Peribacillus sp. FSL E2-0218: one gene and its partner. The protein of the gene in region 1 interacts with the protein of each later gene in a pairwise test. Links are inferred from orthologs where the notes say so. Each region holds a gene or a part of one and is shown in the gene's direction. Other genes may lie near its edges.

The links.
Region 2: the proteins of MHI53_RS01470 (region 1) and MHI53_RS10300 interact in binary tests that used the Bacillus subtilis proteins (3 or more experiments, as listed by UniProt). The link is inferred for Peribacillus sp. FSL E2-0218 from one-to-one orthologs.

The regions. Positions count from the first base shown.
Region 1 is NZ_CP150304.1:289,937-297,193, reverse strand. The notes cover bases 3,359-7,084. They hold MHI53_RS01470 (efflux RND transporter permease subunit), read left to right. Parts: upstream 3,359-3,740; coding sequence 3,741-6,884; downstream 6,885-7,084. Other genes in these bases: MHI53_RS01475 (TetR/AcrR family transcriptional regulator), read right to left, coding at 3,359-3,549. Outside these bases: MHI53_RS01490 (efflux RND transporter periplasmic adaptor subunit), read right to left, coding at 1-841; MHI53_RS01485 (hypothetical protein), read right to left, coding at 857-1,519; MHI53_RS01480 (YegS/Rv2252/BmrU family lipid kinase), read right to left, coding at 1,636-2,532; more of MHI53_RS01475, read right to left, coding at 2,674-3,358. UniProt on the Bacillus subtilis protein: Required for self-resistance to surfactin, an antimicrobial lipopeptide surfactant produced by B.subtilis. Also required for swarming motility.
Region 2 is NZ_CP150304.1:2,119,030-2,126,560, forward strand. Bases 2,031-5,029 are described here. They hold MHI53_RS10300 (ABC transporter permease), read left to right. Parts: upstream 2,031-2,904; coding sequence 2,905-4,155; downstream 4,156-5,029. Other genes in these bases: MHI53_RS10295 (ABC transporter ATP-binding protein), read left to right, coding at 2,031-2,912; MHI53_RS10305 (hypothetical protein), read left to right, coding at 4,268-4,570. In the rest of the region: MHI53_RS10290 (HAMP domain-containing methyl-accepting chemotaxis protein), read right to left, coding at 1-1,560; more of MHI53_RS10295, read left to right, coding at 2,013-2,030; MHI53_RS10310 (AraC family transcriptional regulator), read right to left, coding at 5,257-6,174; MHI53_RS10315 (aldo/keto reductase), read left to right, coding at 6,911-7,531.

The DNA.
Region 1 (7,257 bases):
GTGTCGGCTCTTCTGCCGGATACGAATGGATACGGCTTATTTTCCCCTTTAATTCCTTTTTTAGATCGGGGACGCTTGCCTTTATAGTCATGCCCACTTTGGCTTTTTTCATTTCACTTTCAGAGAAATCCCCTTCAATTCCCATATTTGCAGAAGCTATGGATATGATGGGATTATTAAGGTTTTTGTTAATATTTTTAACTATGCCGTCAGCCTCACTGGTCGTCTCGACCGCGCTGGTCTGTGTCTCGATTGAACTTAACTGGGTACTCAACATCTTCACTTTCTCGTTCAAACGGCTTTTTTCGAGTTCTTGCTTGTACATTTCTTGCTCGATGTTACTTTTAATAAGGTCCGAGGAGCTTGTTGTTATATCAATGTTCAACTTTTGTTTTACCGAATCATCAATGACCGCTTTATCAGGATCCCGGTCCAGATTCCCTTGATAGGCCCTCAGCTTCGCTATGTATTGGTCGATCCCTGAAATTTCTCCTTCAGCAGCCGTTTTCTCCGCTGATAGATCCGCTTTAAGCGCATCAAGCTCCGTTGTCGTAAACTCAAACAATGATGTGCCAGCGGTAACCACATCCCCTTCTTTTACGAGGAATTTCCGGAAGTCGTTTTTCTTGGCATCGAAATAAATATCATGCACTTCTGCAGGCTTCACAATCGCCTTTGTTTGAATGGTATCCGTAATGGTATCTTTTTTTACCTTTGACCAGTTTTCCACGAAAACGGTTCGTTCCACTTTGCTTTCTTTCTTTTCAATAAGATATATGTTAACTGTTATTAAAACGATCGACGCAACGGAGACCGCGGTTATCTTCCATTTCCCTTTCATTCCCCTTCACCCGCCTTAGACAAATACTCCCACATGTATGTATGCCAAAAAGGCTTTGGCAAACCATGTGACCAAATAGAATAGCGCAACCAATAAAAAAATCAAATAATGATTTCGTTCTGAAAATCCCTTTATATAGAAGTATTGCAGGGATATGATCAGCAATTGAAAAATGGTGATTTCACTGAAAACATGTATAAAGTAATCATTGCTGAGAAAATGCTGACTTATGACTCCGAGTGAAAAGGGATTGCCGTCGTTTCCTACATGTAACAATATGAACATCGGAATCAGCAAAACCTTTTCCAATAACTGCAAGCAAAATAGGATCATTTGAACGATTACTACTTTTATGTATGGGACATCCCCGATCATCCAAAAATAGAGAGACGCTAAAAATATGTATAAAGAAGGGTAAAGGAGACCGGCAATCATATTGCCGCCCATGATCAGCAGCTTACCCGCTTCGAATTCATTCATACTCATCGTCGTGATTTGCTTGGAAAAGGTTTCGGAACCAATCCCAAAATATCCACCAATGGCAAATACAATAAGACTAAGAAAATATAACAATAGCAATTTACTTCCAAGTCGAGTGATCGCCTCAGCATTTTGCAGCTGATAACGACTCCTGTCAGGCTCAAAAATGCCCTTTAACAATCTTACCTGGTAAACCATATGTGTTCCCCCTGCAAAAATTGATCTTTCTTCTAATATTTTATCTTATTTTGGAAACAATTGCAGATATAAGGAACCATTAAAACAAAAAACACATAATTAACCCCCGCTCTTCTCTAACTTGGGGTTAATACCGATAAATGGTGTTCAAGCACCTTAATTCCCGCAGGAGTCTGGCTGCTATAGTTTTCTCCATCCATGTCCACATCAAGCGGCGTCTTCGTTTCAATAGTTAAATTACTGCCCTGTACATAAGTCACTCCGGAATTCGAACCGAGATTTTCGGACCATTCACGTTTCATCGTTATTAATTCTAAAAAAGTACTAAAGTTTGCATTTTCCAAAATGGCAACGCCTAATTTCCCATCATCAGGATTCAGCATCGGAAAAGGCAAAACATTGGTTCCGATGAATGAGCCATTCATGACCAAAATCATGAGCGCTTCCCCTTCCATCTGTTTCCCATCAAATTCGACTTTGAATTGGAAGCCGTCATTATCTCCAATCGTCCTTATCGCGCTTAATAAGTAACCGATCTTTCCGAACCGGTTTTTTTCCTGATCATCAATATTGTTCGAGGTCTCGGAAACAAGTCCAATTCCCCAGAAATTAGAGAAATACACATCATTGGCCACCCCGATGTCGATGGGACGAACCTTGCCATTAACAAGGGCTTCCGCAGCTTGGCGTACATTTTGGGGAATGTTTAACGTCCTGGAAAAATCATTGCAGGTCCCTCCAGGTAAAACACCGAACAACGGCCGCTTCGCAAGTGGTGATAGACCGTTTACACACTCATGGACCGTTCCATCTCCTCCTAATACGAAAACTACATCCATCTCTTCCCCATATTCCAAACAAAAACGGTGAGCATCGCCTTTTTCCTTGGTTTTCATAATAAGGAACTCATCTATTTGTGGTGCAATCACCGGAAGACAACCTTCGAGGTTTCTTGCCAGTTTGTGATTACCTGCATTCTCGTTATAAATCAGCATTCCTTTTTTCCATCTCATGATCTTCCCCCCTATACGTATAATGAACAAATCACATTTCACTACCTATACTTTCTCCTAAACCATATCATTTGAAACGCACTCATGACTAAATGTAATTTACATACACTATAAAAAAAAGAGGCGTTGCGCCCCTTTCTTTCATATATTCGTTAAATATTCCTTCATCGTTAAGACAAGCTTTGAATATAAGGGGCCCTTCTTATCACTTTTTTCCAAGAATAATAAAAGGCTCTCCAATATTATCGATCTTGGCTTACCTTTAGATAGCTCTTCTTGAATCGCACTCAATGCTTTCGTATTTTTACTCGCTTTCCTTCCTTCTTCTTGGGTTTCCATTTCCAATAGTTTAGTGATGATCAAAAGGATTTCCTCTTTTGGATTAATGTCATGCAACGTGCAATTCGGCAAAGGAAAGTGCTTCAATAGTGGGTCTTCCATGTTTTGCAGGCTTGCGATTATCGAATCCAGCCGATTCAAAAAGAAGTTAGGGAATAATTCCACATCAAAAGCATCTTTTTTCCTCATGAGGATGCCCATATATCCTTTGAACAATGAATCCAGCATGACTGTGCAGTCCGGCAGAAATTCTGCAGGCAGTTCCGGGTATAACTCCGTAATTTTACGCTGGAACCAAATCATCCCTTCTTCATGGATATAATGCAAGAACTGATCCAGTTCTTTACTGATATGTACCATCTGCTCCTGCATCAGCATTTGAATTAAGTTGGTATTCCCCGCCATATGTTCAATTTGAACGGAGATTTGCCCTAGAAACCTGTCTTTATTGGACAAAGAAACATCAAGCTCCCAATCGAGCAAAGCGTCCGTCAACGCTTCATAGAAGTACTTGAAAATGGATACGAGCAGCTCTTCCTTCGATTTAAAATAATTATAAAAAGACCCCTTTGCTATCCCGCACTTTTCGGCAATCTCTTGAACCGAGGTAGCATGATAGCCCTTCTCCGAGAAAAGCTCTACCGATTTATCTATGATCAATTTATGTTTTTCATTCATCAGATCCATCCTATCCTTAAAATATTGTCCCTGTATGACCATCGAGTCACTTCATCCACATTGTATCTCAAAACCCTTGAAACCTCAATGATATGGCTACGGATTACTATCTGTTGCAATCGTAATTAATATGCTATATATTTGAGTCTATGACCGGCTGGTCACAATCTTATGTATGGAGGGTACAAAGCTTGAATTCGATAATCAAATTTTCTTTAAAGAATAAACTGGCAATCTGGTTGCTTACAATCATCATCGTTGCAGCAGGTTTATATTCCGGTTTAAACATGAAACAAGAAACCATCCCAAACATCTCCACCCCTTTAATCAGCATCTCCACCGTATATCCCGGGGCTGCACCTGAGGAAGTAGCCGATAAACTCACAGACCAAATTGAACAAAAAGTCACCAATCTATCAGGAGTAGAATTGGTCAGTTCGTCTTCCATGGCCAATGTTTCTTCCGTCCAATTGCAATATGATTATGATACGGACATGGACGATGCTGTAAAAGATGTGAAAGAAGCATTGGAGAAGCTCGAACTGCCTGATGGCGTAGATGATCCAAGCGTGTCCAAGTTGGAATTGAATGCTTTTCCGGTTGTCGCACTTAGTGTAACCGATAAGGATTCTGATTTGCCTGCCCTGACAACAAATGTCGAGGATGTGTTAGTTCCTAAACTTGAAGGAATCGACGGGGTGACATCCGTAACGATTTCAGGTCAACAAGTTAATGAAGGCAGCCTTGAATTCGATCAAAAAAAGATGGCACAATACGGGCTTAATGAAGAGGACGTAAAAAAGGTCATTCAAGCCGCAAATGTCAACATGCCGCTTGGCTTATATAACTTTGACGATAAAGAAAAAACGATCGTGGTTGACGGTAACATCTCCACGCTAAAAGACCTGAAAAACATTAAGATTCCCTTAACTGGCGGAGCACAAGCAGGAGCACAAGCACAAACAGCACCGGCACAGGGGCAAGCGGAAGCTAATCAAGCGGCCCCAGGAACGGCACCAACCGCTCCCCAAATGCAAAGTGTCAAATTATCGGACATTGCCGACGTGAAAATCATCGGTAAGGCTGAGTCCATTTCGAAGACAAACGGCAGCGAATCAATTGGAATACAGGTTACAAGATCGCCTGATGCCGATACAGTCGCCATTGTCGATGAAGTGCAAGACCAAGTTTCCAATTTTAAAGATGAATTTAAAGGCGTGGGCGTACATACTACGCTTGATCAAGCAAAACCGATTAAGGACTCTGTCGAAACGATGATTAGCAAGGCCATTTTCGGCTGTCTGTTTGCTGTCATAGTGATCATGCTTTTCCTAAGAAACTTCAAAACGACCCTAATCTCCGTCATTTCGATTCCACTATCCTTGTTGGCAGCCCTTTTGGTGCTCAAACAAATGGATATCTCACTAAATGTCATGACATTGGGAGCCATGACTGTTGCGATTGGCCGAGTCGTCGATGACTCAATAGTGGTAATCGAAAATATTTATCGAAGGATGGCACTAAAAGGCGAACAATTAAAAGGCGGCGAATTGATTCGTTCCGCCACTAAGGAAATGTTCATCCCTATCCTTTCATCAACAATTGTTACTGTAGCCGTATATCTGCCGTTGGCAAGCGTTACGGGACCTGTTGGCGAGCTATTCATGCCATTCGCTTTAACGATGGTGTTTGCATTAGTCGCATCATTAATCATTGCCATCACTCTTGTACCGGCCATGGCAGACTCATTATTTAAAAACGGCCTTTCCGAAAAAGAGTTGAAGTCACATGAAGAAAAACCAAGCAAGCTATCCGGTTTCTACCGCAGGGCACTGAATTGGTCATTAAGCCATAAATTGATTACATTCGGTACAGCTATAGTATTATTGGCCGGCAGCTTATTCCTCATTCCAAGCATCGGCGTCAGCTTCATGCCTGCAGATGAAGAGAAGCAGATCATCGTCACTTATACTCCAGCACCTGGCGAGTTAAAAGAGGATATTGAAAAGGAAACGGAAAAAGTAGAAAAGTACCTGATGAATAAGGATGATGTGGAAACAGTCCAATACACACTAGGTGAAAACATGATGAGCGGCATGATGGGCGGCTCCAGTAATTCCGCGCTCTTCTATGTGCTTTATGATGAAGACACCGAAAACTTCGGGGAAAAGAAAGAAAAGATCATTAAATATCTGACCAATCTTGACTCTCCCGGAACGTGGAAGCAACAAGAGTTCACATCTACATCAAGCAATGAAACGACTCTTTATGTCTATGGAAATACACAAAAAGACATTGAACCGGTAATCAATGATATTCAAAACATCATGAAGAAAAATAAACAATTGAAAGATGTCGATTCAAGTCTATCCGATGCATATGAGCAATATACACTCGTGACAGACCAGAAGAAACTTAGTGAACTTGGACTAACGGCCGCCCAAGTCGGCATGTCCATTGCAAATTCGAACAAAGACGATGCTTTGACCACTATCAAGAAAGATGGAGAAGAAGTCAAAGTTTATGTAGAGACAGAAGAAAAGACATTCGAAGATAAAAAAGATCTCGAGAATACGAAAATCACTTCTCCAATGGGAATGGAAATACCTTTAAAAGAGGTTGTTAAAATCGAGGAAGGTAAGGCATCCGATACGATAAGCCGCCGCGACGGAAAAATTTACGCGGACGTTTCTGCAACGATCAAATCGGATGATGTTGCAGCAGTAACAAAAGAAGTGCAAAAGGAAGTTGAAAAATTAGACCTTCCAGCAAGTGTCACTGTGGACTATGGTGGTGTGACCGAAGATATCCAAGAATCGTTCACTCAGCTTGGAATCGCTATGTTGGCAGCCATCGCAATCGTTTACTTTGTCCTTGTCGTCACTTTCCATGGCGGGTTAGCTCCGATCGCCATTCTATTCTCCTTACCGTTCACGGTAATCGGAGCTTTAGTAGGCTTATTCATTGCCGGTGAGACCATTAGCGTTTCAGCCATGATGGGTGTGCTCATGCTTATCGGTATCGTTGTAACCAACGCCATCGTATTGGTGGACCGGGTAATCAAAAATGAAGAATCCGGATTATCTACACGTGAAGCGCTGCTCGAGGCGGGCTCTACCCGTCTACGCCCAATCTTGATGACCGCCCTGGCTACAATCGGTGCTTTAATTCCGTTGGCCATAGGAGCGGAAGGCAGCGGCCTGATCTCACAAGGCTTGGGTATTACCGTAATTGGCGGATTAGTGAGTTCCACCTTGCTGACACTTGTCATAGTACCGGTAGTATATGAAGTAATCATGAAAATAGGTAAAAAGAAGAAAAAAGCAGCTAAATAAAGATCATTGAAAAAAGCCCTTGTAGCAGACACTTAACAAAAGTGGCGACCTACAAGGGCTTTTTTATGTACAATGAAATGGACCTTGAACAAAACGATAATAAGGAAATAATACTAAAAAAGCCCTCAGTGAGGTCTTTGGGCGAGCTGATCGATTAAAATTGCCTATAACGTCGTCGTGCCGTTATCAGCGGCCCCGGAAGGCAGGATAAAAGCTGGAGGATAAAGCCCGGCCTGGAAATCATTTGATTTCACCGAGGGAGACACATACCAAACAGCCCAGCAGAGACCGCGAGTAGCTCCTCAAGCCCCGCTCCCTTCCTTTCGATAAGCTAAGGTTGGGCGTATACCTGTATTTCCAAGGAAATGCTTAG
Region 2 (7,531 bases), 1.8 Mb from region 1 along the record:
GATTTCCTGAGAACCTGCAGCCATTTGCTCCGTTATGGCGGATATCTCCTGAATCTGATCACTAACATGCTCATAAGATTTTATCGTCTCATTAAATGTTTCCCTTGTATTCAGGACAACCTTCGTTCCTTCTTCGACCTCTTTCGTACCCGTTTCCATCATGGCCACTGAGTTATTGATGATCGATTTAAAATGAAGCAGGGATTCTTGGATATTGGTAGCAGATTCCTTGGTGCCTTCCGCTAATTTTCGCACCTCATTCGATACGACGGCAAAACCTTTCCCATGTTCACCAGCCCTAGCACTTTCAATCGCTGCATTTAGTGCCAGCAAGTTTGTTTGCTCTGCTATCCCCGTAATTAAATGGACGATATTCACGATTTCGTTTGCTTGTTCGTCCAGTTTCTTTATTTCTGAACTTGCTTGCAGCATCACATCTTTTACTTGTATGATTTGATTGGAGAGTCCATTTAAATCTTTATTTCCATTGGACATTTGGATGGACACCTGATTTGTTTGTTCGCTGACTTCTGACGACGCTTCGGCAATTTTTTGAATCCCTATGGTCATTTCCTCTATGACCCTTGATGATTCTTCACTCCTGTGCAATTGCACTTCCGTAGCTCCCGCAACTTGTTGAATGCCTTTCACGATATATTGTGTGGACGTGTCCATTTCACTAATTTTGTGTTCGATATCACTTGATGCTGCCAAAAGCTGTAGTGATGAGCTTTTCATCGAGTTGACAATCATGATCGTATTGTTGATCATTTCTTCGAATGATTTCACCAATGTGCTGATCTCGTCATTACCCTTTACCTTCGTATGGCTAATCAGTTGATTGGCTGCGATTAAATCCCCATCGGCAATTTCCTTTGCAGCCATGCTGACCTTTTGAAGTGGCTTTAACTTTCTGGTCAAGTACCATATTAAAGCTCCCACAACGATTGCTATCAGGATTACATTGATGATGATCGTTAGAGGAAGGATTCCTCCCAGAACCTTGCTGGCTGTAGAATCCACTTTGCTCGCATCAATATCCACCCCTAATATCCCAATGACCTCATTTCCTTGTTTTATTGGAACGAAAACGGATAAATAGTCACCGTACTCAGGATCATGAACTATCGAAGTGGTAGAAACCTTTCCCTTCATTACGCTTTTTACATCAGAATATGCAGTGGCAGTTGTAGTAGTTAAGATGGGAGCTGCCTTTTCATCTTCCTTACTCATTCCATCGATCAGAATATGGACCTTTTTGCTTTTCTCGTCAATCCCTATTGTATATACATATAACGCTCCCGTTTTTTGCTTATAGTCATGTAACTGTTCCCGGATTTTCCAATATGCTTGCGTTTCTGTTTGATTGCCTAGAAACTCCGCATAATCCGTTTGATTTATGCCTTGGGCGATGGTGCTTGCCGTGTCCAAGCTGCTCATGGCTATCGTTTTCTCGACCGTATCATTTGTACTCTTATACATTAAAAGTAAACTTCCGATTAATGTAATGACCATCCCTGCTAACAGAACGAGACCTATTTTCGTACTAAGTTTATTCATCTTTGTTACTCCTTCTCGAAGTGATAAGTTATCCATGTATATATCGGAAGCAATGAAAGGGATTTAAAGAGAGCATAGGAAAACAAATATATTTTACCTATCCATTAACTTGAATTTAAAAATGACCAGAAGTTAGGCATCAGTTTTTTCCTTTTTCATTCTTTTGTTCGGCAGTACGACAGAAAAGGAAATTACTTATGAGGCAACAAGACATCACAACTTTCATGAAACAAAAACATGTTATCCTTGATGATCAGCGGAATGGATCTATATGGTTGAAAAAAATTGATAATGGTGGCTCTATGATCCGGGAGTCTAACGAGACATTGTTTGTATGACTTTGCATATAATCAAAGGGGAAAAGAAGGTATCGGACTTGTGAAGAAGGTTGAACTTGGAAAACATTTCCGTTAACATGTAATGGTGAGAGTCATATTATAGGAGGTTGCCCATTGAGTCTGCAAATCAATGAAGTTACAAAAAAATTCGGGGAGTTCACGGCTGTCAATCAGCTTGATTTAACGATTCCCGAGAAAGAAATGTTTGGTTTTTTAGGAGGTAACGGAGCCGGTAAAACGACCACGTTCCGGATGGTATTGGGATTGCTTGACCCCACCGAAGGAGAAGTGACTTGGAAGGGTAAGAACATTGATTATACGACCAGTTCATTAATTGGATACCTGCCTGAGGAACGCGGCTTATATCCAAAGCTGAAAGTGCGCGATCAAATCGTCTATCTGGCAAGATTGAGAGGAATGAACAAACGTGATGCTTTGAAAGAGTTGGAGTATTGGCTTGATCGCTTTATGGTTCCGGAATACATCGATAAACGGGTCGAGGAGCTCTCCAAGGGAAATCAGCAAAAAATCCAGCTGATTGCATCCATGATCCATAAGCCCGAGTTGCTTATCCTTGACGAACCGTTTAGCGGACTGGACCCGGTGAATGTGGAAATATTGAAGAAGGCAGTCATCGATCTGAGGGATAATGGGACGACGATTGTATTCTCAAGCCATCGGATGGAGCATGTGGAAGAGATGTGTGAGCATCTTTGCATCATGCATAAAGGATCTCCGGTCGTTGCCGGGAAACTAAAAGAAATCAAACGTTCTTTTGGTAAAAAGAATGTGTCAATCAAAGCTGATTTTGATTTATCTTTCTTGGATACTTACGCTGGCGTAACGAAAGTTAAAAATACGATGGAAGGAAAGGTCCTTCAGGTCACAGGGGAAGATATTGCTGAGAACATGATTCGTGATCTTGTTCCAAAAGGATTCGTTCGAAAGTTCGAATTGGAGGAACCATCGCTGACGGATATTTTCATTGAAAAAGTAGGTGCAGTCTATGAATAAATTTTGGATTGTTCTTTCTCATACATATCTATCAAAATTAAAAACGAAATCATTTATCATTTCCACCATCATCATGATGGCCCTGATTCTTGTCCTGTCGAATATTTCCAAGCTGATTGATGCATTCGGCGATGATGAAACGCAAAAGGTGGCCGTCATCGACCAGACTGAAGATCGCTTATTCGATCCTTATAAAAAAGCCGTAAAAGGCATGAGCGAAGACCTTTCGATCATTTCTGCCCAGAATGAAAAGGAAGCGGAGAAGCTGGTAAGTGCAGATGAAATTATAGGCTATCTTTTAATCGAGAAGGAAGATCGCCTCGGCTTCAGGGGGACATATAAAGCGAATCAAATTTCAGATTCAAAGGTAAGCAATGATTTGCTTCTGGCACTTACCCAGCTGAAAAGCCAAATAACTGCGGATGATTTGAAATTGACAGATCAGCAAATCAGCCAATTGAATACACCGCCTGCTTTTGAAACGATTGCGCTTCAGGAAAATGCAAAAACCGAAGAAGACCTAGATCAAGCCCGCGGTCTTGTTTATGTGCTCTTGTTCGTCATTTATTTCGGTGTACTGATGTATGCAACGATGATAGCAATGGAAGTGGCCACTGAAAAAACATCACGAGTCATGGAAATCCTGATTTCAAGTGTCCCGCCAGTGACGCAGATGTTTGCCAAAATCATGGGCATCGCATTGCTTAGCCTTACCCAAATGATTTTATTTTTTGGCGTCGGTTATGTATCGATCAAACAAAACTTGGCAAGTATGGATGAAGGATTCTTTTCCTTTCTTGGTTTTGGTAACACGAAAATTTCAACCATCATTTATGCAATCATCTTCGCTTTGCTCGGCTACCTCCTATACGCGACGCTTGCGGCCTGTCTAGGATCGGTCGTCAGCAAAATAGAAGATGTTCAACAAATGATTTCACCGATGACCATGTTAGTTGTCATTGCCTTTTTGATTGCGATGTTCGGGCTCGGAAATCCATCGGCAAGTTATATCACCTTTACATCATTCATTCCATTTTTCACCCCAATGATCATGTTTCTGCGTGTAGGCATGCTCGATGTACCATTCTGGGAAATTGCCCTCAGCATCGCCGTGATGATCATCACCATTGTTTTGCTAGGTATCATCGGGGCAAAAATCTATCGTGGTGGCGTCTTGATGTACGGAAGCTCAAAATCCCTGAAAAGCATCAAGAATGCCCTGCAATTATCAAAGAAAAATTAGCAGCAAGCCTGGACTTTCCATTTCCTTCGGAAAAATCCAGGCTTTAAATAAATGGCGCATTCATAAAAAGCTAACGAATGTTAAGGCAACCATGATTGGAAGTGTATATTAGATGAACAATCCGATACCTTTGGCAATCGCTTCAGAAGCTTTTCTTTTGCTATCCTTCTTCATTATGTATGTATCTACCGGGAAATCCAAAAAGACCTTGATAATTGTACTCAGCATCATCGGAGGAGCGCCGCTTTTATATTTTGTCATAGACGATATGAACAGCAATTATGCAGATGCAAATATAGGGCTGGGCCTTGCTTTTATGTTTACCTGGTTATATAGCGCCATAGCGTTTATCATTGCAATCATTCTTCTAGTAGTAAAAAAGAAAGCGGATCATGATATTCCGAAAGAACCGTGATCAGCGCTTTTAGGAAATGATTCATGCAGGGACTACATGAAAATTGCAGTCCCTGCATTTTTATATTTGTGAAAGCAATAATATAGGAAAGATGAAGGAAAAGGACCTTAGTCATATTTCGACATATTCCAAAGATTTTTTTATCAGTCGGTATTGGCTTTGTTTTTTTAAATAAATGCCTCCGACCATAGGAATTGTTCTGAGTTGATGGTGCAACGCATAGTGCACTGTATGATATCCCGGAATATGTAGGGTTAGCTGTACCTAAATTAACGGATTTCTTTAATCAGGAGCTTTAAGAATAAAAAAAGCTCGGAATGATGAAATGGTACCGCTGCAGGGCAGTAACGTTATATAAGGGTGTGCCCCTGCAGGTCCTTACCTTTAATGAAATGTGCTGTACGCTTATACCTTCTAATACCCATTTTATGTTTGCCGATATGTTGAATTGGCTGACACTTTATCTGATTGGCCAAGTTTCGCTAGTTAGAGAGCCCGCCTTTATTTTTATACGATCCTCCATTAGATTTATCCGTAATCAATCTAACTCGAATTTATTAGAGAATGGCCACCAGCTGAATATGGAGAAATTCTTTGAGAAGATAACATGAAAAGCCTTACTAGGGAAAGCGGATAGTAAGGCTTTTTATTACTCGAGTTCCGGTTATAATGTTGAGCAAGGGACATTATGCGTTTATTTTTTGATTATTCTTCTCTTTCAGACGCTTAATATCTTCTCTAGGCGGAAATCCAAACATCCTGGAATATTCACGGCTGAATTGCGATGGGCTTTCATATCCCACCCGAAAAGCAACATCAGCTGCGTCTGTCGATTCGGATAATAACAAGTGCCTGGCTTCCTGCAGTCTTAGTTGTTTTTGGAACTGGATCGGACTCATCGCCGTGACTTCTTTAAAGTGTCTATGGAGCGAGGATACGCTCATGCTTGCTATATCTGCAAGATCCTCAATTCGAAAAGACTGTTTATAGTGATGCATGATATGTTCGATTGCGTCTCTAATTCGATAGGTAGAGCTTCCTTCCATTGCCATCTGCCCTAGTGTCGCTCCATGTGGACCTTGAAGAACCCTATAGAGAATTTCCTGCTTGAACAAAGGCGCAAGCACTGGAATATCCTTAGGGTTATCCAGCAAACAAACTAATCTAAGCACAGCATCCAACATGGTCGAGTCTAAAGGGCTGACAAACATTGCCCTATTGGCACTTTTTTTCGGATCAGCCTGAAATTCAGCATTCCCTAATACGGCTAAGATTTGACTTGGTGTAAATTCAAGTTTGAAAGCCAGATAAGGAGCATCGGGGGAGGCTTCTATAACTTGTGCGGTAACCGGCAAATCAACAGATGCAACAAGGTAATCGGCAGAACTGTATGTATAGCGATCCTGGGCCAGTGATACCACCTTCTTACCTTGGACGATAATGCATAGGGAAGGATTGTAAACTCCATAATTCGGTCCGATGGCAGTGGATTGACGACTGAAAAATAAAGAAGGAATAGCAGTTGAGTGGGTACCATCCCGACCTGAATGGCTCTCAATCAGTTTAGCAAGTTTACCCTGCCCTTGATAAATTTGTTCGGACATAATAATAAGGTCCTCCTTGTTCCTCTATGATCTGATAGCAATTATAAGGCATATCTTCCTGTGATGTAAGTGTAACTGAGAGGATTAGGCAATCATTTGAGTCGAATGGGATACCGGTTGCTTTTTCAGCTGTTGCATAATAAGGATGCAGGTAAGTAATATAACCATTTAAAGCGATAAGAATGCAAAGAAGGGGGAGATGGTTAACCGCTAAAGCATACTCGGCTACGGTATTTTCAAGGAACAAGATCTATCATACGAGGAGCGGTGTTATGAAAATTTTAATTTTAGGCGCTAATGATCAAATAGCCCGTAGCCTAACAAATGAATTGCTTAATAAAACGGATTATTCTATCATTCTTTATGCAAAAGCGGTCATTAGCTTTTAACTATCATTGATGATAGCTGCGAAGTTTTATTTGCTGGGATTTTAAAGACAGAGATAAACTGATATAAAAACATATCGAAGATGGATGATCATGCCGCATTTATTAGCTCTGCCTTTGACGGTATTTCCACCTCGCTTCTAGCCGGAGTAGCATCAAGCAAATCAGGTGGTCGAACTGATGTGGAATAATGAAGCAGGGGGAAGAGTAATGACCTTAATTACTCGCAAGATAAATGAATTGTATCCATTTCGGTGAGCGCTTGGGGATTGAACGGATTGAGTTCGGATAGCACCAAAGGAGAGAAGATAAATAACTGACATTTACTATGAAAAACAGGAGGATATAATATGCAAAAAGTAATGTTAAACAATGGTGTTGAGATGCCTATACTAGGTTTTGGTGTTTTTCAAATGACCGATCCAAAGGAATGTGAACAAGCCGTATATGATGCCCTTATGGCAGGATATCGCTTGATTGACACGGCTGCGTCTTATTTAAATGAAAAGGAGGTCGGCTCGGCCATCAAACGAAGCGGCGTTCCAAGAGAGGAGCTATTCATTACGACAAAACTCTGGGTTCAAGATGCTGGTTACGAGAATACAAAGAAAGCATTCGCAAACTCACTGGAAAGATTGCAATTGGATTATCTGGATTTGTATTTAATTCATCAGCCATTTGGTGATGTCTATGGCTCTTGGCGTGCGATGGAGCAATTGTATCGTGAGGGAAAAATCAAGGCAATCGGTGTTAGTAACTTCTACTCAGACCGTCTAGTCGATTTAATTACACATAATGAAGTGGTCCCGGCTGTAAACCAGGTTGAAACCAATCCTTTCTGCCAGCAAATAGAAAGCGCTAAACTTATGGAAGAAAATAGGGTTCAAATCGAATCCTGGGCGCCTTTTGCAGAAGGTAAAAATGACATCTTCCAAAATGAAGTGTTGGTATCCATTGCTCAAACGCATAAT